Regions from separate parts of the Pseudomonas sp. WC2 genome, predicted to be linked through region 3. Evidence: predicted binding sites of a transcription regulator. Region 3 holds the regulator's gene; each other region holds the start of a gene.
What was found. The regulator FliA, encoded in region 3, starts transcription of late flagellar genes. The targets are predictions, from matches to a motif close to CTAAAGTTTNNNNNNNNNNNGCCGNTAA.
Positions count from the first base shown of each region.

Region 1: motA (flagellar motor stator protein MotA) is a predicted target of FliA. The motif match lies at 2,774-2,801, and genes of this name have one in related genera.
Region 2: ACQ4OE_RS01305 (methyl-accepting chemotaxis protein) is a predicted target of FliA. The motif match lies at 2,462-2,489, and genes of this name have one in related genera.
Region 4: ACQ4OE_RS03810 (methyl-accepting chemotaxis protein) is a predicted target of FliA. The motif match lies at 5,895-5,922, and genes of this name have one in related genera.

Region 1 is NZ_JBOBDR010000012.1:14,338-21,968, forward strand. Features, by position in the region: gene asd (archaetidylserine decarboxylase) at 1-288, opposite strand, end outside; gene rhdA (thiosulfate sulfurtransferase) at 307-1,122, opposite strand; gene ACQ4OE_RS15970 (HDOD domain-containing protein) at 1,165-2,703, opposite strand; gene motA (flagellar motor stator protein MotA) at 2,870-3,721, shown strand; gene motB (flagellar motor protein MotB) at 3,725-4,801, shown strand; gene ACQ4OE_RS15985 (toll/interleukin-1 receptor domain-containing protein) at 4,844-5,329, opposite strand; gene ACQ4OE_RS15990 (caspase family protein) at 5,329-6,288, opposite strand; gene ACQ4OE_RS15995 (TIR domain-containing protein) at 6,291-6,698, opposite strand; gene rsgA (small ribosomal subunit biogenesis GTPase RsgA) at 6,910-7,631, opposite strand, start outside.
Region 2 is NZ_JBOBDR010000001.1:268,226-275,856, forward strand. Features, by position in the region: gene ACQ4OE_RS01300 (DUF924 family protein) at 1-386, shown strand, start outside; gene ACQ4OE_RS01305 (methyl-accepting chemotaxis protein) at 495-2,387, opposite strand; gene ACQ4OE_RS01310 (hypothetical protein) at 2,668-2,922, shown strand; gene ACQ4OE_RS01315 (lipocalin family protein) at 2,953-3,522, shown strand; gene ACQ4OE_RS01320 (formimidoylglutamate deiminase) at 3,644-5,008, opposite strand; gene hutC (histidine utilization repressor) at 5,155-5,865, shown strand; gene ACQ4OE_RS01330 (HutD/Ves family protein) at 5,862-6,431, shown strand; gene hutU (urocanate hydratase) at 6,897-7,631, shown strand, end outside.
Region 3 is NZ_JBOBDR010000011.1:95,614-103,244, forward strand. Features, by position in the region: gene flhA (flagellar biosynthesis protein FlhA) at 62-2,191, shown strand; gene flhF (flagellar biosynthesis protein FlhF) at 2,203-3,543, shown strand; gene fleN (flagellar synthesis regulator FleN) at 3,660-4,490, shown strand; gene fliA (RNA polymerase sigma factor FliA) at 4,487-5,227, shown strand; gene ACQ4OE_RS15310 (chemotaxis response regulator CheY) at 5,394-5,765, shown strand; gene ACQ4OE_RS15315 (protein phosphatase CheZ) at 5,784-6,572, shown strand; gene ACQ4OE_RS15320 (chemotaxis protein CheA) at 6,627-7,631, shown strand, end outside.
Region 4 is NZ_JBOBDR010000002.1:394,821-402,451, reverse strand. Features, by position in the region: gene ACQ4OE_RS03840 (C39 family peptidase) at 1-361, opposite strand, end outside; gene ACQ4OE_RS03835 (heme utilization protein) at 425-1,423, opposite strand; gene ACQ4OE_RS03830 (adhesin) at 1,497-2,072, opposite strand; gene ACQ4OE_RS03825 (hypothetical protein) at 2,074-2,523, opposite strand; gene ACQ4OE_RS03820 (AAA family ATPase) at 2,881-3,405, opposite strand; gene pnuC (nicotinamide riboside transporter PnuC) at 3,402-3,965, opposite strand; gene ACQ4OE_RS03810 (methyl-accepting chemotaxis protein) at 4,133-5,767, opposite strand; gene ACQ4OE_RS03805 (undecaprenyl-diphosphate phosphatase) at 6,073-6,903, shown strand; gene ACQ4OE_RS03800 (DUF1294 domain-containing protein) at 6,900-7,331, shown strand; gene ACQ4OE_RS03795 (MmcQ/YjbR family DNA-binding protein) at 7,450-7,631, opposite strand, start outside.

The DNA of each region.
Region 1 (7,631 bases), on a different contig from region 3:
GAGCTGGCTGACCGCACCGTCGGCCGGGCTGAGGATCGCGCCCGGGGTTTCGTCCAGTGGACGTGCGCCGTCTTTCAGGGCGCGAGTGAAGAACGCGTTGAAGTGCTCGTAAGCGGTCAGGTCTTCGACCAGTGCTTGCGACATGTCCACTTGATAACGCTTGGCGAACCACTGGGTGAACGCATTCTTGAACCAGCGCACGCGGCACTCGGCAACGCAGCCGGCCAGGCGCGACAGCAGGTGATGCGGCAGCAGGTACTGACTGAGGATAAACAGACGCTCTTTCATTAGTTGTCCTTAAAAACCTTAAATCTCGACAGGCGTGTCAGGGTGGTTGCCCCATTCGCCCCAGGAACCGGCGTAGCCCTTGACCCGCGGATAACCGAGGGACTTGGCCACCAGATAAGTGAAGCCCGACCGGTGATGGGTCTGGCAGTGGGTAATGATTTCTTTGTCCTTGGTGATCCCGAGGTCTTCGAGGATCTGCGGCATGTCGGTACGGATCCGCAGCTGACGCGCCTTGTCCATGCCCGCCGTCCATTCAAAGTTGACCGCGCCGGGGATGTGCCCGGCCTTGGCGGCCAGCACTTTCTCGCCGGAGTATTCCAGCGGCCCGCGCGCATCCCAGATCGCCAGATCGGCAGCACCGAGACGGCTTTGCAGGTATTCGCGGGTCGCGGTCGGCTCGTCGTGCAGGGTCAGCGGCAAAGGCCCGCCGATGGCTGCCGGCACCTGGATCGACATCGGCATGCCATCCGCCAGCCATGCTGGCAGACCACCGTCTATATAGTGGTACTTGTCGTGACCGATCACGTCGAGCAGCCAGATAAAGCGTCCGGCCCAGCCGCCGCCTTCATCGTCATAGACGACGTAGACCGCGTCCTTGCGATGGCCCAGCTCACCGAACAGCGCTTCCAGATCGGCTTTGGCGGGCATCAGGCCCGGCGCCGGCGGTTGGCCGAGCTGGGTGCGTTTCGGGTCGACAAAGCGTGCGCCGGGGATATGGCCCTCGGTGTAACGCGCAGGACTGGTCAGGTCCACCAGAATCAGTTCGCCGGACTCCAGGCGCGGGAGCAGGTCGCTCGGTTCGATGACGAGCGGCAAGCCAGAGAAGTCAGACATGTGAGGTCTCCAGAGCACAAAGGGGAGGATTGTAGCGCAGCCTCATCGGCCACGGCTGCTAAAGCTGTGCAGGGCTTTTTCAATGCACTGCGCGGTTTTGCCAAAGGCTTGCACGGTGATGTCGGCGAACGGCCCGCCGCCCTGATCGGCGACGACGATCATGATCACCCGGCCATTGTTGACCAATGAACGCAGGAACAGGTGCTCACCGCGAAACAGCGTGCGCAGGCTCGGCGGCAGCAGGGCGGAAAACTGGGCGTTGTTGTCTGGATTGATGCGCACCTGTGCCTGTTGCGCGAGCAGGCGCTGCAGCACGCTGCTCTGGCCGACGGCGAACGTCAGCGCCGCGGCTTCTTTTGGCAAACCGTAAGTTTGCTGTACGCGCAGACTGGTTTGAGTGCGATCGGCCATCAGGATCATCACCCGGCGCATGCCGCTGGCGGCCAAGGCATCGCGGGCGGCGACGGTCAGGCTCATCGCATTGGTGAAGCGGCTTGGCTCGGCAAGCAGCTCGGCGCATTGCTTGCGCCATTGTCCCAGGTCTTCAGTGGAGGGCGCAGCGGCCGGCAACATGCCTGCCGGCAAGCGCCGCGTGCCCCACGGCCACAGCAGCGAAACCGCCGGGTGCCACAGATCCGGCATCGCATGGTAACGGGCGCTGTAGGCGGCTTGCTGGTGCAGTTGTTGCTGCACTTCATCCATCGAAATCTGCAGATACAGGCTGGTCAGGTACTGCCAGCGCTCGCTGTGCGGACTGTCCCAGGCTTGTTGCGCCGACAGCGCCAGACCGTTGGCCAGCAGCACGGTGTTGGCCGGCTGATTGAGCCAGCGGCGCAGGGTCGGGTCATCGTCGAGGCGGTTTTGCTGGCGCAGCGGGTGTTCGCTGTCGCGGGCGATGCGCAGCACTTTAACCAGCTCGCGCTGTTCGCTGAGCAGCAGTTTGTAACCCTGCTGCACCCAGATCGGCAGATGCCAGGCCTCGACCAGCCCTTCAGCGATTTTCAGCAGGCGCACACCGAACAACTGCTTTTCGACCATGCGCGCCGATTCGCCCTTGTGGATAACCCGCAACTCCCATTCTTCGAGCAACTGCGGAAAGGTCAGCGCCATTGGCCACAGCGGCGAGAGAAACAACAGGCTGCCCCAATGAATGTCCTGCCACAGCCGCGCCAGCCGACTGGCGAAAAAACCGTTGGCCTGTTGCGTCGCGTGCTGGCTGATCATTTGCAACTGGCGCAGGGCCTTGGGGATTTGCATCTGCGGTTGGGCAGGCAGGCGCGCGAGCAATTCTTCGGTGCGGGCAAGGCCCAGACGGTTGATGGCGACCTCGAGATTTTCCGCCGGCGCGGCCATGGTGCCGTGGGTGTGACGATTCGCCTCACGGATGATGCTCAAGGCCAGCGCCGGGCTGTCCTGCATCAGGTCGGCGATGTCGCGCAGAGAACTGCGGTTATCGCGGATGGCCCGGCAGACTTTGTCGTGAGCCTCTTGCGGCACGGGCAATAGGACGCTGTCGAGCAGCTTGACCCAACCGGCGAGGGTGGTCGGTTTTGCGTGTGGGACGTTCGTTTCATTAGCCATGTCTGGACGGGATCTTCACTGACTGTAGACGCGCCCGGCATGGGCTAAATTGGCTTTTCGCCTGAACTGGCTATAGTCTGGCGCAGTTTTGCCGATAAGTAGAAGAAGAGATTTTTTAACTTCCGAATATGACCTTGAACCCGACTTAAATAAGTACTTTCTACCTATGGCTAAAATTATCGGCATCATCGTCGTATTCGCGAGCGTGCTCGGCGGATACGTGCTCTCCCACGGCAAAATTGCCGCCCTGATCCAGCCTTTCGAGGTGTTGATCATCGGTGGTGCGGCACTGGGTGCATTCCTCCAGGCCAACCCCGGCTACATGACCATGCACGTGCTCAAGAAATCCCTGAGCATGTTCAGCTCGCGCTTCAGCCACACCTTCTATCTTGAAGTGCTTGGCCTGATCTACGAGATCCTCAACAAGAGCCGCCGCGAAGGCATGATGGCCATCGAAGGCGACATCGAAGACGCCGCCGCGAGCCCGATTTTCGCCAAGTACCCGGCGGTGCTGAAAGACGAGCGCATGACCGCGTTCATCTGCGATTACCTGCGCATCATGTCGTCCGGCAACATGGCCCCGCACGAGCTGGAAGGCTTGTTCGACATGGAGTTGTACAGCCTTAAGGAAGACCTCGAACACCCATCGCATGCAGTGAACGGCATTGCCGACGCCATGCCGGGTTTCGGTATCGTCGCGGCGGTACTCGGTATCGTGGTGACCATGGCCTCGCTGGGTGAGGGCGATCAGAAGTCCATCGGCCTGCACGTGGGTGCGGCACTGGTGGGTACCTTCTTCGGTATTCTCGCGGCGTACGGTTTCTTCGGCCCATTGGCGCATTCCCTGGCCCACGATGCCAAGGAAGAACTGAACGTCTACGAAGCCATCAAGGCCTCGCTGGTCGCTTCGGCTTCCGGCATGCCGCCATCGCTGGCGGTCGAGTTCGGTCGCAAGGTGCTCTACCCGGCCCACCGTCCAAGCTTTGCCGAGCTGGAACAAGCCGTTCGCGGTCGCTAAGTCATGGAAAATAATCAGCCGATTATCATCAAGCGCGTCAAGCGCATAGCCGGCGGGCATCACGGCGGGGCGTGGAAAATCGCCTTCGCCGACTTCGCCACGGCGATGATGGCGTTCTTCCTGGTGTTGTGGCTGTTGTCCACCGCGACGCCTGAGCAGAAGATCGCCATCGCCGGTTACTTCAAAGACCCGGTCGGCTTTTCCGAAAGCGGCACGCCGTACATTATCGATTTGGGCGGCACGCCGACCCTGGCGCCGGAAAACACCCTCAACCCTGAGGTGAAATCCCAGCCGCAACCGGACAAGGTCACCGTCGACACCGAACAAGTCGAAGGCATGGCCGAGCAGGTCGAGAAGGAACGTCTGGAGCTGCTCCTGCAAGAACTGCAAAACAAGGTCGACGAAAACCCGCAACTGCAGAAATTCAAGGATCAGATCCTCTTCGAGATCACGCCGAACGGCTTGCGCATCCAGATCATGGACGCCGAGAACCGGCCGATGTTCGACTCCGGTTCGGCACGCCTGAAGCCGTACTTCGAAGACATCCTGCTGGCCATGGCCGACACCATCAAAGCGGTGCCGAACAAGATCAGTATCAGTGGCCACACCGACGCCAAGCCTTATATCGGCACTGGCGACTACGGCAACTGGGAGCTTTCGGCCAACCGTGCCAACGCCGCACGTCGTGCCTTGGTTGCCGGCAGCTATCCGGATGCACAGGTAGCGCGGGTCGTCGGTTACGCCTCGTCGGCGCTGTTCGACCGGGAAAACCCGTTCAACCCGGTCAACCGTCGCATCGACATCGTCGTGCTGACCAAGAAGGCCCAAGCGGCCATCGAAGGTGCGCAAGGTGCAGACGCTGCGACGCCAGCGGATCAAGGCCAGAACGGCGCCGCTCCGGCGACGCCGGTTGACCCGAACGCACTGCCGGCGGATCAGCAACCGGTGCCTGCACACGAGTTGCGCGAACGCTTGAACCTGTTCGACGACGCCGCACCGAAACCGGCGGCACCGGGGAGTGCGGCGCCAGCGCCAGCCACTCCGCCAGCCACTGCCCCGGCCCCCGCGCCGAAGCAGTGACCGACAAAAAAGCCGACAGCGATGTCGGCTTTTTTGTGCCTGTCAGAACCCGCGCCGGATCCGATTCTTCAGTTGTTCGTGGAACACTTCGGCATTGCGTTTATAGGTGCCACTGAAGGATTCGTTACTCGAATCCAGCACAATCGAGCGCTTGCTCGACACCTCTTCACGATACGCGTCGATAAAGAAATTCAGATCACTGTCCGTGCTCAGCTTCGGCCACTTGTCCAGGTACAACGGCAATTCCGCCGGGCCGGTCTTGAACGAGCAGATCCGGCGGTTGCTGATGGTCGCTTCGCCAATTTCGAATGGCACCCACCACGACAATGCAGTCTTTTCCGACACCACCGCCAGCAGGTGCGTGCATTCGGTGATGTTGCGGGTGATGACCCCGGTGATGTCGTCAGTGGTTTGTGATTCCGGGTCGAGCACGTCGAGGTAGGTTTTGATGTTGGCCTGGATCAGGCGGCTGTTGATGGCGATCGCGTGCGCGCGATCCATGTGGCGGTAGCTGATAAAGACGGGCATCAGAAATGTCCTTTGATTGCGAGTTCGCGGTAGTAGGCGCCGAGGGCGGTGAGGCGGCAGCCGGTGGAGTTGATCGCCGCGTAATACATATGCTCGGCGTCGACCGGCTCGATCAGACTGTGGCGGTTGCACTTTTGCAGTTGCGCGAAGATCTCGCCGTGCTCCGGATCGAAGCTGGCTTCGGTCGGCTCGTAGCTGGGATCGAGCGGGTAGGTCGATTCGGCTTCGGCGAACCATTCGGGCAGTTTGCGCAGGATCTCCTTCGGGATCAGCGGCGAGACTTCCCGCAGGGAAATGAACTGCGAGACATTGGTCTTGAACACCGGACGTTGTTCCCAGGCGTCGAGTGCGTTATCGACAAAGGAATACAGACTGCCGGGCGTGATCTTGCCGAGAATGTTCGCCGCGCCGCCGTGCAGGGCTTGGAGCAGCAGCCCGGTGAATACACCGTGCTGCGCGCCCTCCATCGCCGGTTCTTCCTTTTTGCACGCGGTCAGAATGGTCATGCCTTCGCCGACCATGCTGCTTTCGCTGCGCAAGGCCCGCACCTCACCGGCGGCGCCGCTTTGGCAGCAATCGAGGATGATCACTTTGTTTTTGATGCGCGTGGCTTTGCTCGCCCAATTGAGAATATCGCTGATGCGGATGCCGTCCTTGGTGCTGCGATAATCCTGGGGCAGCAACATGCCTTCGTCATTGTCGTTATCGAAGCCGCCATGGCCGGCGAAGTACAGCAGGGCGACGTTGCAGTCGCCGGAAAACAGCTCGCGGATCTGGTCTTCGAGCATCTCCCGACCCAAGTGATCCTCAGCGGACGTCAGCACGATGTTCTTGAAATTTGGATCGCCATTGGCGTCGGTTTTCAACACCGAAGCCATGGCCATGGCGTCGTTGCTGCAGCCGCTCAGGCGCGAAATGTGTTTGTAGTCGTTGATCCCTATAAACAGTCCCTTGCGCATGATCAGGCCGCCGTGTGCAGGCGGATCGCGCCGACGATGCTGTTGGTGTTCCACGCGCATTCGGCGTGTGCGGCGTTACGCACTACCGTGGAAATCCGCTCGGCACCGAAGGGTTTCACCGCAATGATCACCTTGCCCAAACGCTTGGCGATCTCGATTTCCTTGTTGATCCACTTGCTGTAAGTCGAATACATGCCCGCCATGATCAGCACCGCCGAACACGGGCGAATCTTGTTCTCGATGGCTTCTTCAAGCTGCCTGTCGTTCAGCGCGCCCATGATCGGGTTGTGTGTCGGCACGGAAAAATTCTTGTAGGTGAAGGTCGGATGAGCACTGAGCAGGCGCACCAGATTGTCGTGGGCGTGGGAGTAGTTCCACGAATGGCTGATGAACAAATGGTAGGTTTGCATGGGGTTCCTCGGAGGTCGCGGGATGCGAGAGAGGAATCCGATGGTAGGCCTCTGGAGAGCGCCTACAAGGGCTGCTCGGCAAACCAGAAATGCCCTGCAAGCAGACGTGCAAAGTCCTACAGGAAAGACCGATGTTTAACAGGAGGGAGGTTTTGTCAGGCGAGATCCGACATCCGGCAGCACCTGGGGAAGGTGCCGCCGGCGCAGATGTTTAGTAACCGTTTTCCGGCAGGCTGGCGATGATCGAGCGGTAGCTGTTCATCCGTTGCTGCTGCACGCGGCCGTCTTCGAGTGCCTTGAGCAGCGCACAACCCGGTTCGCGGTCGTGCTTGCAGTCGCGGAAACGGCAAGTGCCGAGCAAATCATTGAACTCGATGAAACCGGCTTCAACGTCGGCACGGCTGACGTGGCCGAGGCCGAATTCACGAATACCCGGGGAGTCGATCAGTTCGCCACCGCCGGGGAAGTGGAACAGCCGCGCGGTGGTCGTGGTGTGCGTGCCCTGACCGGACAGTTCGGACAACGGCCCGACGCGGGTTTCGACTTCAGGCAGCAGGCTGTTGACCAGCGACGACTTGCCGACGCCGGACTGGCCGACGAACACGCTGATGCGCCCGTCGAGCTGCTGTTGCAGTTGTTCCATGCCGTTGCCGTGGTGCGCCGACACTTCCAGCACCGGATAACCGAGCGTGCGGTACACCGCCAGCAACGCGTTGAGCGCCGGGGCGTTCTGCTCGTCGATCAGGTCGAATTTGTTCAGCAACAACAACGGACGGATGCCAGCGTGTTCGGCGGCGACCAGATAGCGGTCGATCAGGTTGGCATGCGGCTCGGGCAACGGGGCGAAGACGATGACGATCATGTCAACGTTGGCCGCTACCGGCTTCAACTGGCCGCGGCTGTCCGGACGGCACAGTTCGGTGGTGCGCGGCA
Region 2 (7,631 bases), on a different contig from region 3:
TGCTCGATCAACTGCCGCGAATGATCTTTCGCGACACCCCCAAAGCCTTCTCCGGTGATCTGCGCGCGCAAAAACTCGTCGCCCAAGGCATTACCGCGGATTTCGATCGGCAGTTGAAACCGATTCAGCGTGTGTTCATTTATCTGGTGTTCGAACACTGCGAAAACCTTGCGGTGCAGAACGAGGCGGTTTCCCGGTTTATTGAACTGGTGGCTGAACAGCCGGAGTCAGAGCGGGCGGTGTTTGCCGACAATCTTGATTATGCCGAGCGGCATCAGCAGGTGATTGCGCGGTTTGGCCGGTTTCCGCATCGCAATGCGGTGTTGGGGCGGGAATCTACGGCGGAGGAGTTGGTGTTTCTTTCCGAACCGGGTTCCAGGTTCTGAATCTTCATTGCGGCTGAATCCCTCTTCGCGAACAGGCTCGCTCCCACTTTGAAATGCATTCCAATGTGGGAGCGAGCGTGCTCGCGAAGGGGCCAGAAGCAGCGCCGCTTAAATGCGGAAACTACCCACCAATTGCTTCAACCGCGCCGCCTGCTGCTCCAGATCCGAACACGCGCGCAACGTCGCCTGCAAGTTCTCCACACCTTCCTGATTCAGCGTGTTGATCTCGTTGATATCGACATTGATCGACTCAACCACAGCGGTCTGCTCTTCGGTCGCGGTGGCCACCGACTGGTTCATCCCGTCGATCTCACCGATGCGCTGAGTCACGCTGCCCAGCCGTTCACCGGCCTGGTTGGCAATGCCGACGCTGCTTTCGCTCTCACGCTGACTCTCGGTCATGATGTTGACCGCCTGACGCGCGCCGACTTGCAGTTCTTCGATCATCTTCTGCACTTGCTGCGCCGAATCCTGAGTGCGGTGCGCCAAATTACGCACTTCGTCCGCGACCACGGCAAAGCCACGACCGGCTTCACCGGCACGCGCGGCTTCGATCGCGGCGTTAAGCGCGAGCAAATTGGTCTGCTGGGAGATGCTGGTGATCACTTCGAGAATCTGACCGATGTTCACCGTGTTGGCGTTCAGCGTTTCGATGTTGCCGCACGAATCGCTGATCTTTGCCGACAACTGCTGCATGGCCTGAATGGTTTTATCCACCACCTGCTGACCGTCGACCGCGAGGCTGCGCGCATCGCTGGAATGCTGCGAGGCGAGCGCGGCGTTCTGGGCGATTTCCTGCGCGGCGGCGCCGAGTTGATTGATCGCCGCAGCGACGCTGTTGGTACGGCTGGATTGCTGGTCGGAGTTGTACATCGACGAGTTCGACGCAGCGACCACGCGCAGGGCGACTTCGTTGACCTGGCCGGTCGCCGAGGACACTTCGCGGATCGAGGTGTGGATACGTTCGACGAAGCGGTTGAACGAGGTGCCCAGCGCGCCGAATTCGTCGTTGCCGTGAATCACCAGACGTTTGGTCAGGTCGCCTTCACCTTCGGCGATGTCGTGCATGGCGCGGCCCATGGTCAGCAGCGGCTGCATCAACACGCGGATGAGCATGCCGAGCAGGGCGATGATGATCACCACCGCGATGATCATCGCAATCAGTGCCGAGGTGCGGAATTCGCTGAGCATGGCGAATGCGGTGTCTTTATCGAGCACCAGCGCAACGTACCAGTCTGCCGATGGCACGCCGTTGACGTGGGTGAAGGAGATCAGTTGAGTTTTGCCGTCGAACTCGACTTCTTTCAAGCCCGGGCTGACTTTCGGCGCGCCATTCGGGTAAGCCTCGGCGAGGGTCTTGAGCACCAGTTTGCTGTCCGGGTGGATCAGGATCTTGCCGTCGGCACTGACGATGAAAGCGTGGCCGTGGCCACCGAAGTTCAGCGAGTTGATGATCGCGCTGACGCTGGTCAGGTCGATGTCGGCACCGGCAACGCCGAGCATCTGGCCCTGGCGCTGCACCGGCGTGGCAACGGTAATCACCAGTTTGCCCGAAGAGGCGGCGATGTACGGTTCGGTGACGATGGTCTGCTGCGCGCTGTTCGCCGCTTTGTACCAGCCACGGGCACGCGGATCGTAATCCGGCGCACGATTGCCGGCCGGCACCGAGAACATCACGCCGTCAGCGCCACCGAAGTAGCTGAGCTGGAAATTGCCGGTGTAGGCGGGCAGATCGATGATGCGTTTCAGGCTGGCCGGCGCGTTACCGTCGACGGCCACTTGCTGCGACAGCGATTGCAGCAACTGAATGCGGCTTTCCAGCCAGGTCTGGATGTTGCTGGTGGTCAGGCTGCCGAGTTCCTGCATTGATGACTCGGTGCTGGTGCTCAGGGCTTCGCGCTGTCGATAGTCATTGAAAAAAATGAAACAGGCGAACGCAACGGCCACCACGAGGGCGGCAGCCAACAAAATCTTGTGGCTGAATTTCATGTTTCTGGTCATCGAATGAGCTACCGCGAAGGGGCTGGTCAAGAAAGGGCGGCAATTTTCCAGGGTCGGAGCTTTGCGTTGCTTTTATGTCGACCGCCGCGCGCCAAAGATTAGGCGTCTTTTGCGAAAGACGACGAAATGCTCAATAGCCTTACAAAGTGGCTGATTTATCGGCAAAAGCCAGACGGGCGGGCTAATAAATAGCCGTCCGGCCACGGAACCAGATGAGGGTTTTCTCTTCTAAGGTTCTGGTTGGCACCATGCCATCCCCCCTCGTTCCAGGAGTTACACCATGTCGCTGCGATCTTTCGCCCTGCTGTCGTTCTGCGTGCTGTTGGCCGCATGCAGCAAGGTCAATCAGGAAAACTATTCGAAGCTCTCGGCCGGTATGGCCAAGACCGAAGTCGAGACTCTGCTCGGCAAACCGACTGATTGCTCGGGCGCGCTCGGCATGTCCAGTTGCACCTGGGGCGACAAGAACAGCTTTATCAGCGTGCAGTACGCCGGTGACAAAGTGCTGATGTTTTCCGGCCAAGGCCTGAAGTAAACCGGGGCTTCGCGCCCACGGAGAAGAAAAATGAAGCGGTTATTGCTGATCCTTTTTGCCGGCCTGGTACTGGCCGGCTGCGCCAGTTCCGGCGTCGACCCGTTGGCGCCGAAAACCGTCGACAGCGTCAACCTCAAGCGCTATCAAGGGACCTGGTATGAGCTGGCGCGTTTGCCGATGTACTTCCAGCGCGACTGCGCGCAATCCGAAGCCCATTACACCCTCAAGCCTGACGGCAATGTTGCGGTGCTCAATCGCTGCCTGACCCCGCAATGGCAGTGGGAAGAGGCCAAAGGCACGGCTTATCCACAGGTGCCGGGCAAGACTGACAAGCTCTGGGTCGAATTCGATACGTGGTTCTCGCGGTTGATTCCGGGTGTGGCGAAAGGCGAATACTGGGTGCTGTACGTCAGTGATGACTACAAGACCGCCATCGTCGGCGACCCGAGTCGCAAGTACATGTGGCTGCTGTCACGCACACCGACCGTCAACGGTGTGGTACGTGAAGATCTGCTGAGCAAGGCGCGTCAGCAGGGCTATGACACCACGCGACTGATCTGGCGCGCGTCGGATCGGCAGATGGCCAAGACTTCAAACTAAAGACCACCACAAATCAAATGTGGGAGCGCGCCTGCTCGCGAAGAGGGCGTTTCAGTTAACGAAAATGTTGCTGATACACCGCTTTCGCGAGCAGGCTCGCTCCCACATTTTTTGCTGTGTGTCAGCCTAAAAGTTCGCGCAGAACCTGGGTGAACGCGCGCGCACTGTCCTCTTCCCCTGCATGCCGGCCATCACGCACAACCCATTGGCCGTTGACCAACACATCGCGCACCTGACGATCGCCACCGGCAAACAACCAGCGATTCAAAATCCCGTCACCGCTGGCCGTCGCCAGATACGGATCGTTGCCATCGAGCACAATCCAGTCCGCCCGCTTGCCAACCGCCAGCGCCCCAATCGGCTGCCCCAACGCTTGCGCGCCGCCGTCCAGCGCCGCGTCATACAACGTGCGCCCGACCATCGGCTGATCCGCGCCGTACAACCGGTTACGTCGCTGATCACGCAGACGCTGGCCGTATTCCAGCCAACGCAATTCCTCCACCACGCTGAGCGACACATGGCTGTCGGAACCGATGCCCATGCGTCCACCCTGCGCGAGGAAATCCACCGCCGGGAAAATCCCGTCGCCCAGATTCGCTTCGGTGGTCAGGCACAGACCGGCGATGGCGCGACTTTTGGCCATTAGCGTGACTTCTTCCGGATTGGCGTGGGTGGCGTGAACCAGGCACCAGCGCTGATCGACTTCGGCATTCTCGTACAGCCATTGCAGCGGACGCCGACCGCTCCAGCTCAGGCAGTCGTCGACTTCTTTCTGCTGTTCAGCGATGTGAATGTGGATCGGGCATTGCTTGTCACTCGCCGCCAGCACTTCGCTGATCTGCTGCGGCGTCACCGCGCGCAGCGAGTGGAAGCACAGGCCCAGCGATTGGGCTTTTTGCTGCGCCAGCATGGGCTGCAAGCGCGATTGCAGATTCAGGTAATTGTCCGTGCTGTTGATAAAGCGACGCTGGCCATCGTTAGGCGTTTGGCCACCGAAACCGGAGTGGCTGTAGAGCACCGGCAACAGGGTCAGGCCGATGCCGCTTTCAGTTGCAGCCTGGCTGATGCGCAACGCCAGTTCCGCCGGATCGGCATACGGCTGACCATTGCTGTCGTGATGCACATAATGAAATTCTGCAACGGATGTGTAACCGGCCTTGAGCATTTCGATGTACAGCTGACGGGCGATCACGCCGAGCTGATCCGGGCTGATTTTTCCGACGAGCCGGTACATCAGATCGCGCCAGGTCCAGAAACTGTCGTTCGGATTGCCAGCCACTTCCGCCAGACCCGCCATCGCTCGCTGAAACGCATGGGAGTGCAAATTAGGCATGCCCGGGAGCAGCGGACCGCTCAGCCGTTCGGCGCCATCTGCGGTGGAATCGGCCTGGATTTGGGTCAGCACGCCATCGGCTCTGACCTCAAGACGTACATTGTTGGCCCATCCGTTAGGCAGCAGCGCGCGTTCGGCAAAGAAGGCGGACATGGTTCAGCACCCCATCGTGTGTTATTTGTATATACATATACAGACGTTTGCCTGCCCGGTAAACTCCGGCAAGCTAGCCACTTTCATCCAATGAACAGGGATCAACCGTGCCGACTCCGCCTCCAGTCTCCCCGTTGGCCGCGAACATGGGCGACAGTCCGGCGCCCTTGTACGCCCGCGTCAAACAGATGATCACCCAGCAGATCGACAGCGGAAACTGGCCGCCGCACTACCGCGTGCCGTCCGAAAGCGAGCTGGTCAATCAACTCGGTTTCAGCCGCATGACCATCAACCGCGCTCTGCGCGAGATGACCGCCGACGGTCTGTTGGTGCGCATGCAAGGCGTCGGCACGTTTGTCGCCGAACCGAAGAGTCAGTCCGCGTTGTTCGAAGTGCACAACATCGCCGACGAAATCGCCTCCCGTGGCCATCGCCACACTTGTCAGGTGATCACCCTCGAAGAAGAGGCCGCCGGTTCCGAGCGCGCATTGGCGCTGGACATGCGTGAAGGGCAGAAGGTGTTCCACTCGCTGATCGTGCATTACGAAAACGACATCCCGGTGCAAATCGAGGACCGTTTCGTCAACGCGCTGGTCGCCCCGGAATACCTCAAGCAGGACTTCACCCTGCAAACGCCGTACGCCTATCTCAATCAGGTCGCGCCACTGACCGAAGGCGAGCACGTGGTTGAGGCGATCCTCGCCGAGTCTTCCGAGTGCAAGTTGCTACAGATTGAAAAGGGCGAGCCGTGCTTGTTGATTCGTCGCCGCACGTGGTCGGGGCGTCAGCCGGTTACTGCTGCACGTCTGATCCATCCGGGTTCCCGTCATCGTCTGGAAGGGCGGTTCCATAAATGAGTGCACTAAAGGTTCTACGCGCCGAAGGCTACCCACGCATGCCGTGGAAAAACGGCGGCGGCAGCACTGAAGAAATCACCCGTGATGCCGGCGCAGGGCTGGATGGCTTCGGCTGGCGCCTGTCGATTGCCGACATCGCCGAGTCGGGCGGTTTCTCGACCTTCGCCAGTTACCAGCGGGTGATTACGGTCTTGCAAGGTGACGGCATGACGCTGTGCGTTGACGGCGACGATACGCGGCCATTGTTACCGCTCGACCCGTTTGCCTTCAGCGGTGAAAGCCAGGTCTCGTGCACGCTGCTCGGTGGCGCGATTCGCGATTTCAACCTGATCTATGCACCGCAGCGTTACAGCGCGCGATTGCAGTGGCTGGACGGTGAACAGCGGTTCTTCAGCTCGGCGGGGACGGTGTTGGTGTTCAGTGTCAGTGAGCTGCTGCAAGTGCAGGTGGGTGACAGTGTTGCGCAGTTGGGGCGACATGATTGTCTGCAACTGGACGGTAACAACGGGCTGGTCGAAGTCTCCATCAATGCCGCTTGCTGCGTGATCGAACTGACTGCGCGCTAGTCAATCCTCCCCACTGATCGTTCCCACGTTCTGCGTGGGAATGCGTCACCTCCATCGAAGCGGACGCGGAGCGTCCATGGCGGCGTTACCACGCAGAGCGTGGGAACGATCAGGTCCTGTTTCCACCCCCGCACCAACTTGTTACCGAACGCCCCAGCGTGGCGCAAAACCGCGCTCACCCAACCAAGCCCCCGACCGCACAAAATCTCTCCGCGAAAAATTTCATCCACGCCTGAACCCTTGATTCAGGCGCCCGCCAGCCTTGTCCGCGTTTTTTCTTGAACGCCCCTCCAGCAAGTTGGCCGCTTGATTGCATATGCTTGTATGTACAAGTAAAGACGTATGCGTATGAGTCGCTCGAGACTCTCCGCAGCGTCCACTGATTCGCTTGTCGCGCATCGACGCGCACAGGCTGCTTGCCCACTGCCAGGGTTGGTTTGAATTGATCGCTGAGGAGTCTTTTTCGTGACTGACAATACCCAGAAACCTACCAAGGTTCGCAATGTTGAAATCCGTGCCGCCCGCGGTAACAAGCTGACCGCCAAGAGCTGGCTGACCGAAGCGCCGCTGCGCATGCTGATGAACAACCTCGACCCGGAAGTCGCCGAGAACCCGAAAGAGCTGGTGGTCTACGGTGGTATCGGTCGTGCCGCGCGTAACTGGGAGTGCTACGACAAAATCGTCGAAAGCCTGACCAATCTTAATGACGACGAGACCCTGCTGGTGCAATCCGGCAAGCCGGTCGGCGTGTTCAAGACCCACAGCAACGCCCCGCGCGTACTGATCGCCAACTCCAACCTCGTGCCGCACTGGGCGAGCTGGGAACACTTCAACGAGCTCGACGCTAAAGGCCTGGCCATGTACGGCCAGATGACCGCCGGCAGCTGGATCTACATCGGCAGCCAGGGCATCGTTCAAGGCACGTACGAAACCTTCGTTGAAGCCGGTCGCCAGCACTACAACGATAACCTGACCGGCAAGTGGGTGTTGACCGCCGGTTTGGGTGGCATGGGCGGCGCACAACCTCTGGCCGCAACCCTCGCTGGCGCGTGCTCGCTGAACATCGAATGCCAACAAGTGAGCATCGATTTCCGTCTGAAAAGCCGTTACGTCGACGAGCAAGCCAAAGACCTCGACGACGCCCTGGCACGCATCGACAAATACACCAAAGAAGGCAAGGCGATATCCATTGCCCTGCTG
Region 3 (7,631 bases):
ATAGCCGCCGTGAGCCCGCTCTGGGCGTCAAAAGTTTGCTTTAAAGGAACGGGGAAAACCGGTGGATCGCTCTCAGTTATTCAACACAGCACGCACTAACGTTGCCGACCTCAGTCGAGGCAATCTGGGCGTGCCGTTGCTGTTGCTGGTGATGCTGGCGATGATGATGTTGCCGGTGCCGCCGTTCCTGCTGGACGTCTTCTTCACCTTCAACATCGCCCTGTCGATCGTCGTTCTGCTGGTCTGCGTTTACGCGCTGCGACCGCTGGATTTCGCCGTGTTCCCGACGATTCTGCTGGTCGCGACACTGCTGCGGCTGGCGTTGAACGTGGCCTCGACGCGGGTGGTAATGCTCCACGGTCAGGACGGCCACGCCGCTGCCGGTAAGGTGATTCAGGCCTTCGGTGAAGTGGTGATCGGTGGTAACTACGTGGTCGGTATCGTGGTCTTCGCGATTCTGATGATCATCAACTTCGTCGTGGTGACCAAGGGTGCCGGGCGGATTTCCGAGGTGAGCGCGCGCTTCACCCTCGATGCGATGCCCGGCAAACAAATGGCGATCGACGCCGACCTCAACGCCGGTCTGATCGACCAGAACCAGGCCAAGGCGCGCCGTCAGGAGGTCGCCCAAGAGGCCGAGTTCTACGGTTCGATGGACGGTGCCAGCAAGTTCGTCCGTGGTGACGCCATTGCCGGCCTGCTGATTCTGTTCATCAACCTTATCGGCGGGATGGCCGTCGGTATCTTCCAGCACAACATGAGCTTCGGCGATGCCGGTCGGGTTTACGCCTTGCTGACCATCGGTGACGGTTTAGTGGCGCAATTGCCATCACTGTTGTTATCTACAGCTGCAGCGATCATGGTGACCCGTGCTTCCGGCTCGGAAGACATGGGCAAGCAGATCAATCGCCAGATGTTCGCCTCGCCGAAGGCGCTGGCCGTGGCCGCCGGTTTGATGGCGGTGATGGGCCTGGTGCCGGGCATGCCGCACTTCTCGTTCCTGAGCATGGCCGCGCTGGCTGCCGGTGGCGCCTACTTGTTCTGGAAGAAGCAGAACGTGGCCAAAGTGGTCGCGCTGGAAGAGGTCAAACGCCAGCAGGAACTGCTGCCGTCGCCGGCCCGCGCCATGGAAACCAAGGAGCTGGGCTGGGATGACGTGACGCCAATCGACATGATCGGTCTGGAAGTCGGCTATCGCCTGATCCCGCTGGTGGATCGTAATCAGGGCGGGCAATTGCTGGCGCGGATCAAGGGCGTGCGCAAGAAGCTCTCGCAGGATCTGGGCTTCCTGATGCCGACCGTACACATCCGCGACAACCTCGATCTGGCGCCAAGCGCCTATCGCCTGACCCTGATGGGCGTGATTCTCGCCGAAGCCGAGATCTACCCGGATCGCGAACTGGCGATCAACCCGGGCCAGGTGTACGGCACGCTCAACGGTATCAACGCCAAAGATCCGGCTTTCGGGCTGGAAGCGGTGTGGATCGAAATCAGTCAGCGTGCCCAGGCGCAATCCCTCGGTTACACCGTGGTCGACGCCAGCACCGTGGTGGCAACGCACTTGAACCAGATTCTGTACAAGCACTCCAGCGAGCTTATCGGCCACGAGGAAGTGCAACAACTCATGCAATTGCTGGCCAAAAGCTCGCCGAAACTGGCAGAAGAGCTGGTGCCGGGCGTGGTCACGTTGTCGCAGTTGCTCAAAGTGCTGCAAGCGTTGCTCGCCGAACATGTGCCGGTGCGCGACATCCGCAGCATCGCCGAAGCCATCGCCAACAACGCCGCGAAGAGTCAAGATACCGCCGCGCTGGTGGCGGCAGTGCGCGTCGGCGTATCCCGCGCCATCGTCCAAAGCATTGTAGGCACTGAGTCCGAGCTGCCTGTGATCACCTTGGAACCAAGGTTGGAACAAATATTGCTCAATAGTCTGCAGAAGGCAGGACAAGGCTCGGAAGAGGGCGTTCTGCTGGAGCCAAGCATGGCCGAGAAGCTGCAGCGTTCGCTCATCGAAGCGGCGCAGCGTCAGGAAATGCAAGGTCAGCCGGTGATCCTTTTGGTCGCCGGCCCGATCCGCGCGATGCTCTCGCGTTTTGGCCGCCTCGCAGTCCCTGGATTGCATGTGCTGGCCTACCAGGAAATACCGGACAACAAGCAAGTGACCATCGTTGCGACAGTAGGGCCCAACGGCTGAGGTAGTGGTTTATGCAAGTTAAGCGTTTCTTTGCCGCCGATATGCGTCAGGCCATGAAGCTGGTTCGTGATGAGCTGGGCGCTGATGCCGCCATCATTGGCAACCGCCGCATTGCCGGCGGTGTCGAGTTGACGGCGGCACTGGATTACAAATTGTCGGCGCTGGCGCCACGGGTTCCGAACATGGAACTTGAGGACGAGCTGCGCAAGACTCAGTCGCGCATCGTCACCGCCCAGGCCGAGTTGAGCCTGCGTGGCGAAGCCGATGGCAACAGCAATCGTCAGATCTTTGCCGGGCTGCCGTTGACCGCTGGCCTGCCGCTGACCGCCGCTGAACCGCTGACCGAGCCGACTTACGCCGCGCCGGCGCGTCCGGCCCCGGCGCCTGCGCAGTCCTCCGGCGGCGTTGATCCGCGTGCACTGGACTCGATGCGTTTTGAATTGAACAGCCTGCGCGAGCTGATGGAAGTGCAGCTCGGCACCTTGGCCTGGAATCAGTTGCAAGGCAGTCGTCCGGCTCAGGCCAACCTGTATCGCCGTCTGCAGCGCATCGGTCTGTCCGGCCCGTTGTCGCGCGATCTGCTGTCGATGATCAGCGATATCGAAGAGCCGCGTCAGGCCTGGCGCATGCTGCTCGCGCATCTGGCGCGGATGATTGCCGTACCGGAAGTCGAGCCGCTGGAAGAGGGCGGTGTGATCGCCATGGTCGGCCCTGCCGGCATGGGCAAGACCACCACACTGGCCAAGCTGGCCGCACGTTATGTGCTCAAGTACGGCGCGCAGAATGTCGCGCTGGTGAGCATGGACAGTTTTCGCATCGGCGCTCAGGAACAACTGAAGACCCTCGGTCGCATCCTCAATGTGCCGGTGACTCACGTCGATCCTGGTCAATCGCTGGTGCAGGCACTGGATCCATTGCTGCGCAAACGCGTGGTTTTGATCGATACTGCCGGCCTGCAAGCCAGCGATCCGGCCCTGCGCATGCAGCTCGAAAGCCTGGCCGGGCGTGGCATCCGTTCAAAAAATTATCTGGTCTTGGCAACCACCAGCCAGAAACAGGTTCTAACCGCCGCTTATCACAGTTACAAGCGTTGCGGGCTAGCCGGCTGCATCCTGACTAAACTGGATGAAACGGCCAGCCTTGGCGAAGTGTTAAGCCTGGCGATCAGTCATGAATTGCCGGTCGCGTACCTGACCGATGGCCCACGGATTCCGGATGATTTGCATCTGCCGCGTCGTCATCAACTGGTCAGCCGCGCCGTCAGCGTGCAAATGCAGGAAGAACCCAGCGAAGAAGCCATGGCTGACATGTTCGCTGATATCTACCACAGCCCGACCAAGCAGGTAGGCTGAGGTATTCATGAACAGTTTTTGTACCTACATCGATGGTCTGCCATGCATTGTTCCGGTTGTGAACGCGCAGCCAGTAATGTGGCCTCCGTCTATGCAAGACAAGGTAAAGAAATAACATGGGCAGCATGCATCCCGTACAGGTGATCGCGGTGACCGGCGGCAAAGGTGGCGTCGGCAAGACTAACGTGTCAGTGAACTTGTCTCTGGCTCTGGCAGAGCTTGGCCGTCGGGTCATGCTGCTGGACGCCGATCTGGGACTGGCGAACGTCGACGTATTGTTGGGTCTGACCCCGAAACGCACTTTGGCCGACGTCATCGAAGGCCGTTGCGAATTGCGCGACGTGCTGTTGCAAGGCCCCGGTGGCATTCGCATCGTGCCGGCCGCGTCCGGCACTCAGAGCATGGTCCACCTGAGCCCGGCCCAACACGCCGGTCTGATTCAGGCGTTCAGCGACATCGGCGACAATCTCGACGTACTGGTGATTGACACCGCTGCGGGTATTGGTGACTCGGTAGTCAGTTTCGTACGCGCAGCCCAGGAAGTGTTGCTGGTGGTCTGCGATGAGCCGACCTCGATCACTGACGCTTACGCGCTGATCAAACTGCTCAACCGCGATTACGGCATGAACCGCTTCCGCGTTCTCGCCAACATGGCGCAGAGCCCGCAGGAAGGGCGCAACCTGTTCGCCAAGTTGACCAAGGTCACGGACCGCTTCCTCGACGTCGCCCTACAATATGTCGGCGCCGTGCCTTACGACGAAAGCGTGCGTAAAGCGGTGCAGAAGCAGCGTGCCGTCTACGAAGCCTTCCCGCGCTCCAAGTGCGCGCTGGCATTCAAGGCCATTGCACAGAAGGTCGACACCTGGCCGCTGCCCGCCAACCCGCGCGGCCATCTCGAGTTTTTCGTCGAGCGTCTCGTGCAGCAAACGGCAGGGCCCGTGCTATGACCGCTAGCGGTATGAATTACTACAAAAAGTCGGCACGTGACGCTCAGTACGAGCTGATCGAGCGTTACGCGCCGCTGGTCAAACGCATTGCCTATCACTTGCTGGCGCGATTGCCGGCGAGTGTGCAGGTTGAAGATTTGATCCAGGCCGGGATGATCGGCCTGCTCGAAGTCTCGACCAAATATGACGCCAGCAAAGGCGCCAGTTTCGAAACGTACGCGGGCATTCGAATCCGCGGCGCGATGCTCGACGAAGTGCGCAAAGGGGACTGGGCGCCACGCTCGGTTCACCGCAATACCCGTATGGTCAGTGACGCAATTCGCTCAATTGAAGCTAAAACCGGCCGTGACGCTAAAGATCACGAGGTTGCAGCCGAACTCCAATTGAGTCTCGACGATTACTACGGGATTTTGAATGACACCTTGGGCAGCCGCCTCTTCAGTTTCGACGACCTGCTGCAGGACGGCGAACACGAAGGGCTGCACGAGGATGGCGCGAGTGCTCATCTTGAGCCGTCACGCGATCTGGAAGATGAACGCTTCCAGGCGGCGCTGGCGGACGCGATTGCCAATTTGCCGGAGCGTGAGCGACTGGTGTTGGCGCTGTACTACGACGAAGAGCTGAACCTCAAGGAAATCGGTGAAGTCCTTGGCGTCAGTGAATCGCGGGTCAGCCAGTTACACAGCCAGTGCGCGGCCCGTTTGCGGGGGCGTTTGGGGGAGTGGCGAGCGCGCTGAAGGCAGTGTGGGGACACTGCGAACGAGGCTGGTGCGGTGATGAACGGCACCGGTCTTGCTCTGTTGTGCTCCAGACAGTCTTCGAGTGCTGCGCCGATTGATTGAAGTGGCGCGTCCAGGTGCTGGGCGCGTTTAAGACTGCTTGGAGGTCGAATTGAACAAAGACATGAAAATCCTCATCGTTGATGACTTCTCAACGATGCGGCGGATCATCAAGAACCTGCTGCGTGATCTTGGGTTCACCAACACCGTCGAGGCTGACGATGGCACCACTGCCATTCCAGTGCTCAACAGCGGAAGCATCGACTTTCTGGTAACGGACTGGAACATGCCGGGCATGACCGGTATCGACCTGCTGCGTCACGTGCGTGCCGATGAAAAGCTCAAGCACCTGCCGGTACTGATGGTGACTGCAGAAGCCAAGCGCGAGCAGATCATCGAAGCCGCTCAGGCCGGTGTAAACGGCTACGTCGTCAAACCTTTCACGGCTCAGGCGCTGAAAGACAAAATCGAGAAGATTTTCGAACGCATCGGCTGATGAACGCGCGGGGGAGCTATGGAGCATAAAGAATCTTCACAGGGCGATTTCGAGTCGACCCTGAAAAAACACGCGGTCGAACTGGTCGAGAGCCTTGAAAAAGGCAGGTTCGGCGACGCTGTGCAACTGATCCATGAGCTCAATCAGACCCGTGACCGCGGCCTGTATCAGGAAGTGGGCAAGCTCACACGCGAACTGCACAGTGCGATCGTCAATTTCCAGATCGATCCGCACATGCCGCAGGCCGAGGAAGTGTCGCAAATCACCGACGCCACCGAACGCTTGGGCTATGTGGTCAAGCTGACGGAAGCCGCGGCCAACCGCACCATGGATCTGGTGGAAAGCGCCACGCCGGTGGTCAATGGTCTGGCTGAAGAAGCCCAGGCCTTGAGTACCGATTGGGGGCGTTTCATGCGTCGTGAAGTCGGGGCTGAAGAGTTCCGCGAACTGGCGCGCCGGGTCGACGGTTTTCTGTCACGCAGCAGCACGGGCAACCGTGAAGTGTCGAGCCACCTCAACGACATCCTGCTGGCTCAGGATTACCAGGACCTCACCGGTCAGGTGATCAAGCGTGTGACCCAACTGGTCACCGAAGTCGAAAGCAATTTGCTCAAACTCGTGCTCATGGCCAGTCAGGTCGACCGCTTTGCGGGCATCGAACATGACCGCGCCGCGATGCTTGCAGAAAAAGATCCACAAAAACATCTCTCGCAGGGTGAAGGTCCGCAGATTCATGCCGATAAACGAGAAGACGTTGTGTCCGGTCAGGACGATGTGGACGATTTGTTATCCAGCCTTGGATTCTAGAGTTTTGGAATTGTAGGTTTTTTGGGTTTTTAGACCTGTAGGAGCACCCCATTAATGAGCTTCGGCGCCGATGAAGAGATCCTTCAGGATTTCCTGGTTGAGGCCGGCGAGATTCTTGAGCAACTGTCCGAACAACTGGTCGAGCTGGAAAGCCGTCCGGATGACGCAGATTTGCTCAACGCAATTTTTCGCGGTTTCCACACTGTAAAAGGGGGCGCCGGCTTCCTTCAGCTCAATGAGCTGGTGGAGTGCTGTCACATCGCCGAAAACGTGTTCGACATCCTCCGTAAGGGTGAGCGTCGCGTTGATGCAGAACTGATGGACGTGGTGCTTGAAGCACTGGACGCGGTGAACAGCATGTTCAGCGAAGTCCGTGAACGCGCACCGATCACCGCCGCTACGCCGGAACTGCTGGCCGCTCTGGCGCGCCTGGCCGAACCGCAATCGGCGGATGAAGCCCCGGCTTCGCCAGTGGCGGAGATGATCGAAGAACTGGTCGTCGAAGGCGACGCGTCGGGCGACATCACCGATAACGAATTTGAACAGCTGCTGGACTCGCTGAACGCCGTCAAGGCTGAAGCCGAAGCCCCGGCCGCTGCTGCACCTGCGCAAACGGCCGCTGAAGCCGCGAGCGATGAAATCACCGATGCCGAGTTCGAGTCGCTGCTCGATCAACTGCACGGCAAAGGCCAGTTCGCGGTGGACGCGGTTGCGCCAGTTGCGGCAGCTCCTGCGGCACCGGCCAAGGGCGACAGCACCGACATCACCGACGACGAATTCGAAGCCCTGCTCGATCAGTTGCATGGCAAGGGCAACTTTGCCGTCGATGCGCTGGAGTCAGCGATTGCCTCGGCACCAGCGCCTGCTGCTCCCGTGGCCGCCGCGGCCGGCAGCGATCTGATCAGCGATCACGAATTCGAATCGCTGCTCGACGAATTGCACGGCAAAGGCAAGTTCAGCGAAGTCGGCACCGCGACGGCGGGCACTGCTTCGACAGTTGCCACGCCAGCCGCCAAGGCGCCGGCTGCCGTCGCCGCGCCGAAGCCTGCTGCCAAGCCT
Region 4 (7,631 bases), on a different contig from region 3:
TTTCCGGTGGAATCTTGTAACCCCTGGCGCGCATACCGATGCTTTCTATGTAGCGCTTCATGTCCAGCATGGAGAAACCTTGAGTACGAACAAGGTCCTGGTCAGCGTTGACCAGCATGCCTTTGATGATGTGCTCTTCATCGACGTCGAGCCAATAGGCCTGGCGTAAAACCGTCGCCAGTGCAGCAGCGCCGCAGCTGAAATCGGTTTTCTGTTCGACGATGTCGGAAAACTTGCGCTCACGGATGCTTTGCACGTTTTTGTAGATGAGCGTGCCACCTGGCAGGGCGGCAACGGGCATCTGGCCGGCCTGAGTCAGGCCACAGACACAAAGCAGAGCGAAAAGGGCAGTCTTACGCATGATCGATACGCCTTTGCGGACTGAGGAAAAGCCCCGTTTCCGGGGCTTTCGTTTCGATCGCGATTACATGCAGGCTTTGCAACCTGCGGCGATGGACAGCGAGTTGCTTTGTTGGTTGCCAACACCAGCGGCGTTGTTGAAGCCAGCGTTGCCGGAGAAGTTGTTGCCAACGTTGCTGACTGCAGCATTGTTGGTCACAGGGTTTTTCCAGCCGTCTGGGGTCATCACTTGTTGAGTGGTTACGCCAGCCAGACCAAAGACACCCACAGCTTCGAAGGTCGCTTTTTGATCTTTGCTGCCACCGTGGCCACCGTTGCCGCCACGATCGTTGTTGCCATAGCCGCCACCGCCGTGGCTGCCATCTTTGATAGTAGCTTCGCCCACAGCGCCGAACACGCCGACGGCGGCTACAGTGCCAGTGAGAGTATCGGTTTTGTAGGTCTGAGTGCCGTAGTTGCCGACGTTCAGGCCAGTGGAGCTTTGATTGGCGGAGGCAGCAGCCTGGGCCACACGGCCACCGGATACGGCGATTGCCAGGTTGTTTTTCTGTTGGTTGAAGTTGCCGGCACTGTTGTTCACACCAATGTTGCCTGAACCGTTGTTGCCAACGTTGTTCATACCGGCAGTGTTGGTGGTGGAGTAGTTGGCAACGGAGTTGCCGTTGTTGACCTGAGTTGCGCTGGAAGCAGCAACGGCGGTGCCGAAGATGAAGCTTTCGTCAGCGGTTGCCAGAGCAGCGGCGTTGTCTTGCTGGTTGCCGTCACCGGCGGTGTTGTTCATCCCCAGGTTGCCGTTCGAGCCATTGGCGGAGTCCTGGACACCGGCACTATTTTTTGTGCCTTGGTTGCCGACGACGTTGCCATCGCTGTTTTGAACGTCGAGTACCGCAGCACCGGCGCCTGCGCCGATTTGCAGCAGCTCTTCAAGGCTAGGGCCCTGAGGCTGATTGTTGTGCCCGCCATTATGACCATGATCGTCGTTGCGACCGCCTGCCTGTGCTGCGATTGCCATCACTGCTGCAAGTGCGAAAACCAGTGGTTTGAGAGCCATTGTAGGTTTCATGGTGTTTCTCCATCGTGCTTATTAGTTGGTTAAGTGTTGGTACTTTCTAATTGCACTGCTTTTGTTGTTTGGGTCAGTCAGCGACCCGGATGCTGAGGGTGTTAGCCATGCGGTTCCCCACCCCAGCACTCTGGTTCACCTGGATTACCCCGCGGCTGCCGGTGAAGGCCTGATCACTTGTCGTGACCTGGCGACTGCCGGGTGAGGTACCAGTTGCTCCTGAGCTCGGTAGAAACGCCACGTTCTGTTGTGAAAGGGCGCTGTCGTCAACGCTCTGCGGGCCGGCACTGATGCTGACGCGCGTGACGTTGGCCATCTGGTTGTTGGCCCCGGCGCCTTGGTTCACGCCGAGGATGCCGTTGCCATTACTGAAAGAGTTGCCGCCAATGGTCGCACTGGCATTGGTCGCCGGATTGGCCGCCGTGTCGATGTGCTGGCGCACGCTCGTGGTCGCACTGGCGGAGGTGCCAATGGCGATGGCTTTGGTGTTGGTCTGTTGCATCTGGTCGCCGGCGGCCTGGTTGATGTTGTAGTTGCCGCGGTACTGGATGCCGGTGTCTTGAATGTTCGCGTTGTTCACTGAGCTGGGGTCGGCGGCCATGGCACTGGCGCAACCGAAGAGGGCAAGCAGGAGCAGGGTGCGATTCATCTTATTGGCCTCCAGCCATGCGGGTCAGCGGGGCAAGGCCGGTGCTCATTGCGCGGTTGACGGTGTTGGAGATCGAGCCGCCCGAACCGCCACCATGGCCGGCACTCATGCCAGGCATCCCGTTGGGATTGGTCAGTGTGTTCAAGCCAGGTACGTTCGAGTTGGGGGTGACGATGTTGCTGCGAATGGACGAGCCGCTGGCGATGGCGGCAAAGTCACCGTCATCGAGTTCGGTGCTGGCCATCGCCTGGTTGATGCGCGCCGAAGGGTTGGCGTTCACGGTAGTCGGGTAGGGGTCTTTACCGCCGCTGCGGCCGATAGGAATCGGTTGAACGTCGCGATTGAGGACGATCACACCGTTGCCTTCAGCCTGCGCAGTGAAACTGATGAATGTGCTGGCGGCTGATCCGATCAGCAGAAGGCAGGTCAAGCCTTTTTTGATGTTCCCCACGGCTGCAATTCCTTCTTCAGTGGGCTGGCCCTTGTCAGCGTTGTGAAGGAGAGAGCGAAAGCTGTGCCGCTTTTGCAAAGTTTCGGTATTTCAACGGCTTAGTTAAATTCAGCGCGGAGTTGAGACAGCGGCTGTTTCATCGCTGAAACACAGGCTATGCCGCCGACCTGTCTATTGGCTGAACAATGCTCTGGAACAGGGGTTGGCGCGGTTGTGTTTCATTGACGTAACAGGTGACATGACAAAGCGATGAAGAGCGCTTAGACGGGCACTCTGCATGGGGAGGGGTGTAACAGGATCGGACACTTTGCCCCCGAAACAGGGGAATCGGGTGGGGCAGAACACCCGATGACGCCGTTATTCCGCGAGCAACCGATCAACTAACGCAAAGGCTTGCGTCTGGCGTTCGAGCCAATTGCCCTGAATGATTTCGAAGGGTTGCCGGTGCCGTTCCAGCCATTCGCGAGTGGCATCGAAAAAAGCCAAACGCTCCTTCAGATCGGGTTGGCAACGCTGACCGTCGTCCGTCCAGTCGACGTTTTCCGGAGACAATAAAAGGTGCAGATCGTAATGGCGGGCCAGCAACTCGGTTTCGAGCCATGGCGGGCAAGCACCGAACAGCGTCTGACTCCAGAGCATATTACTCAGTAAGTGAGTATCGAGAATCAGCAGCGGCGGCCGTTGCGCCCGCGCCTGATCTTCCCACTGCAACTGACCGCGGGCGATCTCGGGAATATCCGCCAGGCAGGTATCCCGGGGGTTCAGTTCGATGAACCGGCGCACGTATTCATCCACGCGCAGCCCGCCAAAGCGTTGCTGCAGACCTGCGGCCAGCCAGCTCTTGCCCGTCGATTCCGGGCCGGTGAGGACGACGACCTTCATGTGCGCAGCGCCGGATCGGCACGCCATTCGCGCCAGCCTTGCACCGCGATCAGCGTAAACACGCCGTAGAGCGCCGCCGTGAGATACAGGCCTTTATAGATGAACAGGCCGACAAAAAACACGTCGAGCACGAACCACAACGCCCAGCATTGCAGGCGTTTCTGCGCCATCCATAACTGCGCGACGAGACTGAAACCGGTCAGCGCTGCATCGAGCCAAGGTTGTGCGGCATCGGTCCAGTGCGCCATCGCTGCGCCCAGCAGCAAGCTACCCACCGCACCGACGCTCAGGCCAAGCAGTATCGAGCGCTGGTCGAGGCGGGTGACTTCACGCCCGTCATGCATCGTCCCGGCCCGGGTCCACTGCCACCAGCCGTAGAGTTGCAACGCGGCGTAGATCACTTGCAGCAACATGTCCGAATACAGCTTCACTTCAAAGAAGATCCAGCTGTAGAGCAACACCATGACCAGGCCAATCGGCCAGCACAATGGGTTCTGTTTGACGGTCAGCCACACGGCAATCACACCGAGGGCGGCGGCAAACAGTTCAAGCCCGGACATGTGCATTCCTTGGGAGAGCAAAAGAAGGGAGCGGATTGTACTGCATTGGTCGGAACACAGAAGAACCCTTGTGGGAGCGAGCTTGCTCGCGAAGGGGCCTGTGCAGTCGAAATCTTCTTTGACTGATCTGACGCCTTCGCGAGCAAGCTTGCTCCCACAGGTTTGGGTCAGACGCGGAACTGGCGTAGCAGTCCGTTCAGTTGTTCGCTCAGTTGACCGAGTTTTGCGCTCGTCGCACTCGACTGCTCCGCTGCCATGGCCGTGCTGTGCGAAAGCCCTGCAGCCTGCGTGACGTTCTGGTTGATGTCTTCGACCACATGCGCCTGTTGCAACGTGGCGCTGGCAATCGAAGCATTCAAGCCATTGAGATTGCGCAGGGCCTGGCCGATGGCGCTCAGACTGGCGCCGGCCAGTCCGGCCTGTTCGATGGTCAGTTGCGAGGCCTTGCTGCTGTCGCCAATGACTTTGACCGCCGCCTCGGAATGATTTTGCAGGCGTTCGATCATCGACTGAATTTCCGCCGTGGATTTTTGCGTGCGTTGCGCGAGCAAACGCACCTCGTCCGCGACCACGGCGAAACCGCGACCTTGCTCGCCGGCCCGCGCCGCTTCGATTGCGGCGTTGAGCGCGAGCAGGTTGGTCTGTTCGGCAATCGAGCGAATCACTTCGAGCACGCTGCCGATCTGCGTGCTTTCCGCCGCCAGCGTGCGAATCACCTCCACCGCTTGATCGATGGTGCCCGAGAGCTTGTCGATCTGTTGCAGGCTACCGTCGATGTTGATCTGGCCTTGTTGCGCCTGTGCCTCGGCGTCGCGCATTTCGCTGGCCGCGTGCTCGGCATTCTTCGCCACGTCCTGCACGCCATAGGTGACCTCGTTGATCGCCGTGGCCACCAGTTCCATCTGCTGCGATTGCTGTTGGCTGCGTTGCTGGGCCTGCGCGGCATCGTTGCCCAGTTCGCTGGACGATTGGCCGAGGGCGCTGGCCGACACCTGCAAGTCGCCGATCACTCGGCGCAATTTGGCGGTAAATGCGTTGAAATGATGGGCCAGTTCGGTGACTTCATCCTTGCCATGGGTATCGAGGCTGCGGGTCAGGTCGCTTTCGCCGCTGGCAATATTGGCCATGGCGTTGACGGTTTCCTGCAACGGGCGAACGATGCTGCGCGCGATCAGAATCACCAGCAGCGCCATGATCAGCGCAATCCCCAGGCCGATCGCGGAAGCCTTGATGACCTGGCCCTGGAATTCGGCCTGCACATCGTCGATATAGACGCCGGAGCCGATCACCCAGCCCCAAGGCTCGAACAGTTTTACATAGGAAGTCTTGGCCACAGGGTCGCTCGCGCCGGGTTTCGGCCAGCGGTAATTGACCATGCCGGCGCCCTTGGCCTTGGCGATCGCGGCCATTTCGTTGAACACCGCAAAGCCGTCCGGATCGCGGATCGCCGAGAGGTTCTGGCCTTCCAGTTTGGGGTTGGTCGGGTGCATGACCATCACGGGCGTGAGGTCGTTGATCCAGAAATAATCGCTCTGGTCATAGCGCAAGCCGCGAATCGCGGTCAGCGCCTGTTTCTGCGCCGCATCTTTGCTCAGCGTCCCGGCGGTTTCCAGGTCGTGATAATAGGTGAGCAGACCGCTGGCGGTTTGCACCACATGCTGGGTTTTCTGCGCTTTGGCGTGATACAGGTCATCATGGATCTGCTTGAGCATCAACGCGCCCAAGGTCAGCAACATGACCACCGCCACAATCAAAATGAGCCACAAGCGTCGGCTGATCGACACACTGCGCAAGCTGTTCATAACGCTGTCACTCCGGGTTCTTGTTCTTGTAATAAACGACCGCCAGCATCCAGTCACGATTGAGTGAGCGGGCATACGCGACCCAAGTCGTATAACGCAGCAGCGCTATTAAGGCTTGTCTGATAGGATTTCGGCCCCGCGCGTGAAAACCTGAATCCAAGTTGATATTTCACGGAATTTTGACTGTTCCGTATGGATCCTGTGTGCGCGGAATCGGTACAGCATTAACCAGCTACGCTGATCGCAGTGAACGTCAGAAAAATACTATCGGGGCATGCCGTTGCGCATCGCTCTTTGGGGGATTGATGGATCTTTGGACGGCCTTGCAGGCACTGATACTAGGAGTTGTAGAGGGGCTGACGGAGTTTTTGCCCATTTCCAGTACCGGACACCAGATCATCGTTGCCGATTTGCTCGACTTCGGCGGTGAGCGAGCCATGGCGTTCAACATCATCATCCAGCTCGGCGCGATCCTCGCGGTGGTCTGGGAGTTTCGCCGCAAGATCTTCGACGTAGTCGTCGGGTTGCCGACGCAGCCCAGCGCACGGCGTTTTACCGCCAACCTGCTGATCGCCTTTCTGCCCGCCGTGGTGTTGGGTGTGATCTTTGCCGATCTGATCCATGAATACCTGTTCAATCCGATTACCGTTGCAGCAGCGCTGGTCGTTGGCGGCGTGATCATGTTGTGGGCGGAGAAGCGTCAGCATGAAGTGCATGCCGAAACCGTCGACGAGATCACCTGGAAAGATGCCTTGAAAGTCGGCTTCGCCCAGTGCCTGGCGATGATCCCCGGCACCTCGCGCTCGGGTTCGACGATCATCGGCGGCCTGCTGTTCGGCCTGTCACGGAAAACCGCCACGGAGTTTTCGTTCTTTCTGGCAATGCCGACCATGGTCGGCGCAGCGGTCTACTCGGGCTACAAGTATCGCCACTTGTTCGTGCCAGCAGACTTTCCCGTGTTCGCCATCGGCTTCATCACGGCGTTCATCTTCGCGATGATTGCGGTGCGCGGCTTGCTGAAGTTCATCGCCAACCACAGCTACGCGGCGTTCGCCTGGTATCGGATCGTGTTCGGTCTACTGATTTTGGCGACCTGGCAGTTCGGCTGGGTGGACTGGGCGGCGGCCAAGCCATGAGTGATTCCCGCGCGCGCCGACCGGAAGGGCGACCCTCGGGCGGCAACAATATCCAGAATCTGAAACTGAAGCTGGGCGTTCTGCTGATTGTCTGTGCGTTGCCGCTGTTTGGATCGCTGTCGATGTGGCTGCGCGGGATTTCCTGGGTGCCATTGGCCGCTTATGGGGTTGTCAGCGTGCTGGCGTTCTTCATGTATTGGGCGGACAAGCGCAAAGCGCGCGCCGATGCCTGGCGCACGCCGGAGAACATCCTCCACGCGGTGGAACTGGCCGGTGGCTGGCCGGGCGCGTTGATCGCTCAACAAGTGTTCCGGCACAAGACGCGCAAGGTGTCGTTTCAGATTCTGTTCTGGGTGATTGTGTTGCTGCACCAAGTGTTCTGGATCGACCAGATATTCCTCGGTTCCAACCTGCTGGCGCTCTTCTAACGAGCCACACAAAACCCCTGTAGGAGCTAGCCCTGCTAGCGATGAGGGAGTGTCAGGCAACTCATATGTTGAATGACACCGCAATCGCTAGCAGGGCTCACTCCCACAGAGATCGGGTTTACAGCAATAAACCGATTTGGGTTTTCTTTGGCAGTTTGCTCACCACCAGTTGATGCGAACGCCGCAACAACCCCTGCAACTCCTCAGCACCCAACGGGTAGGGCGGGTGCATGATGATCCACTGTGCTCGCGCCAGATACGGTGCCGGGTGAATGCCCGGGCGGTCGCAATGGCCGAGAA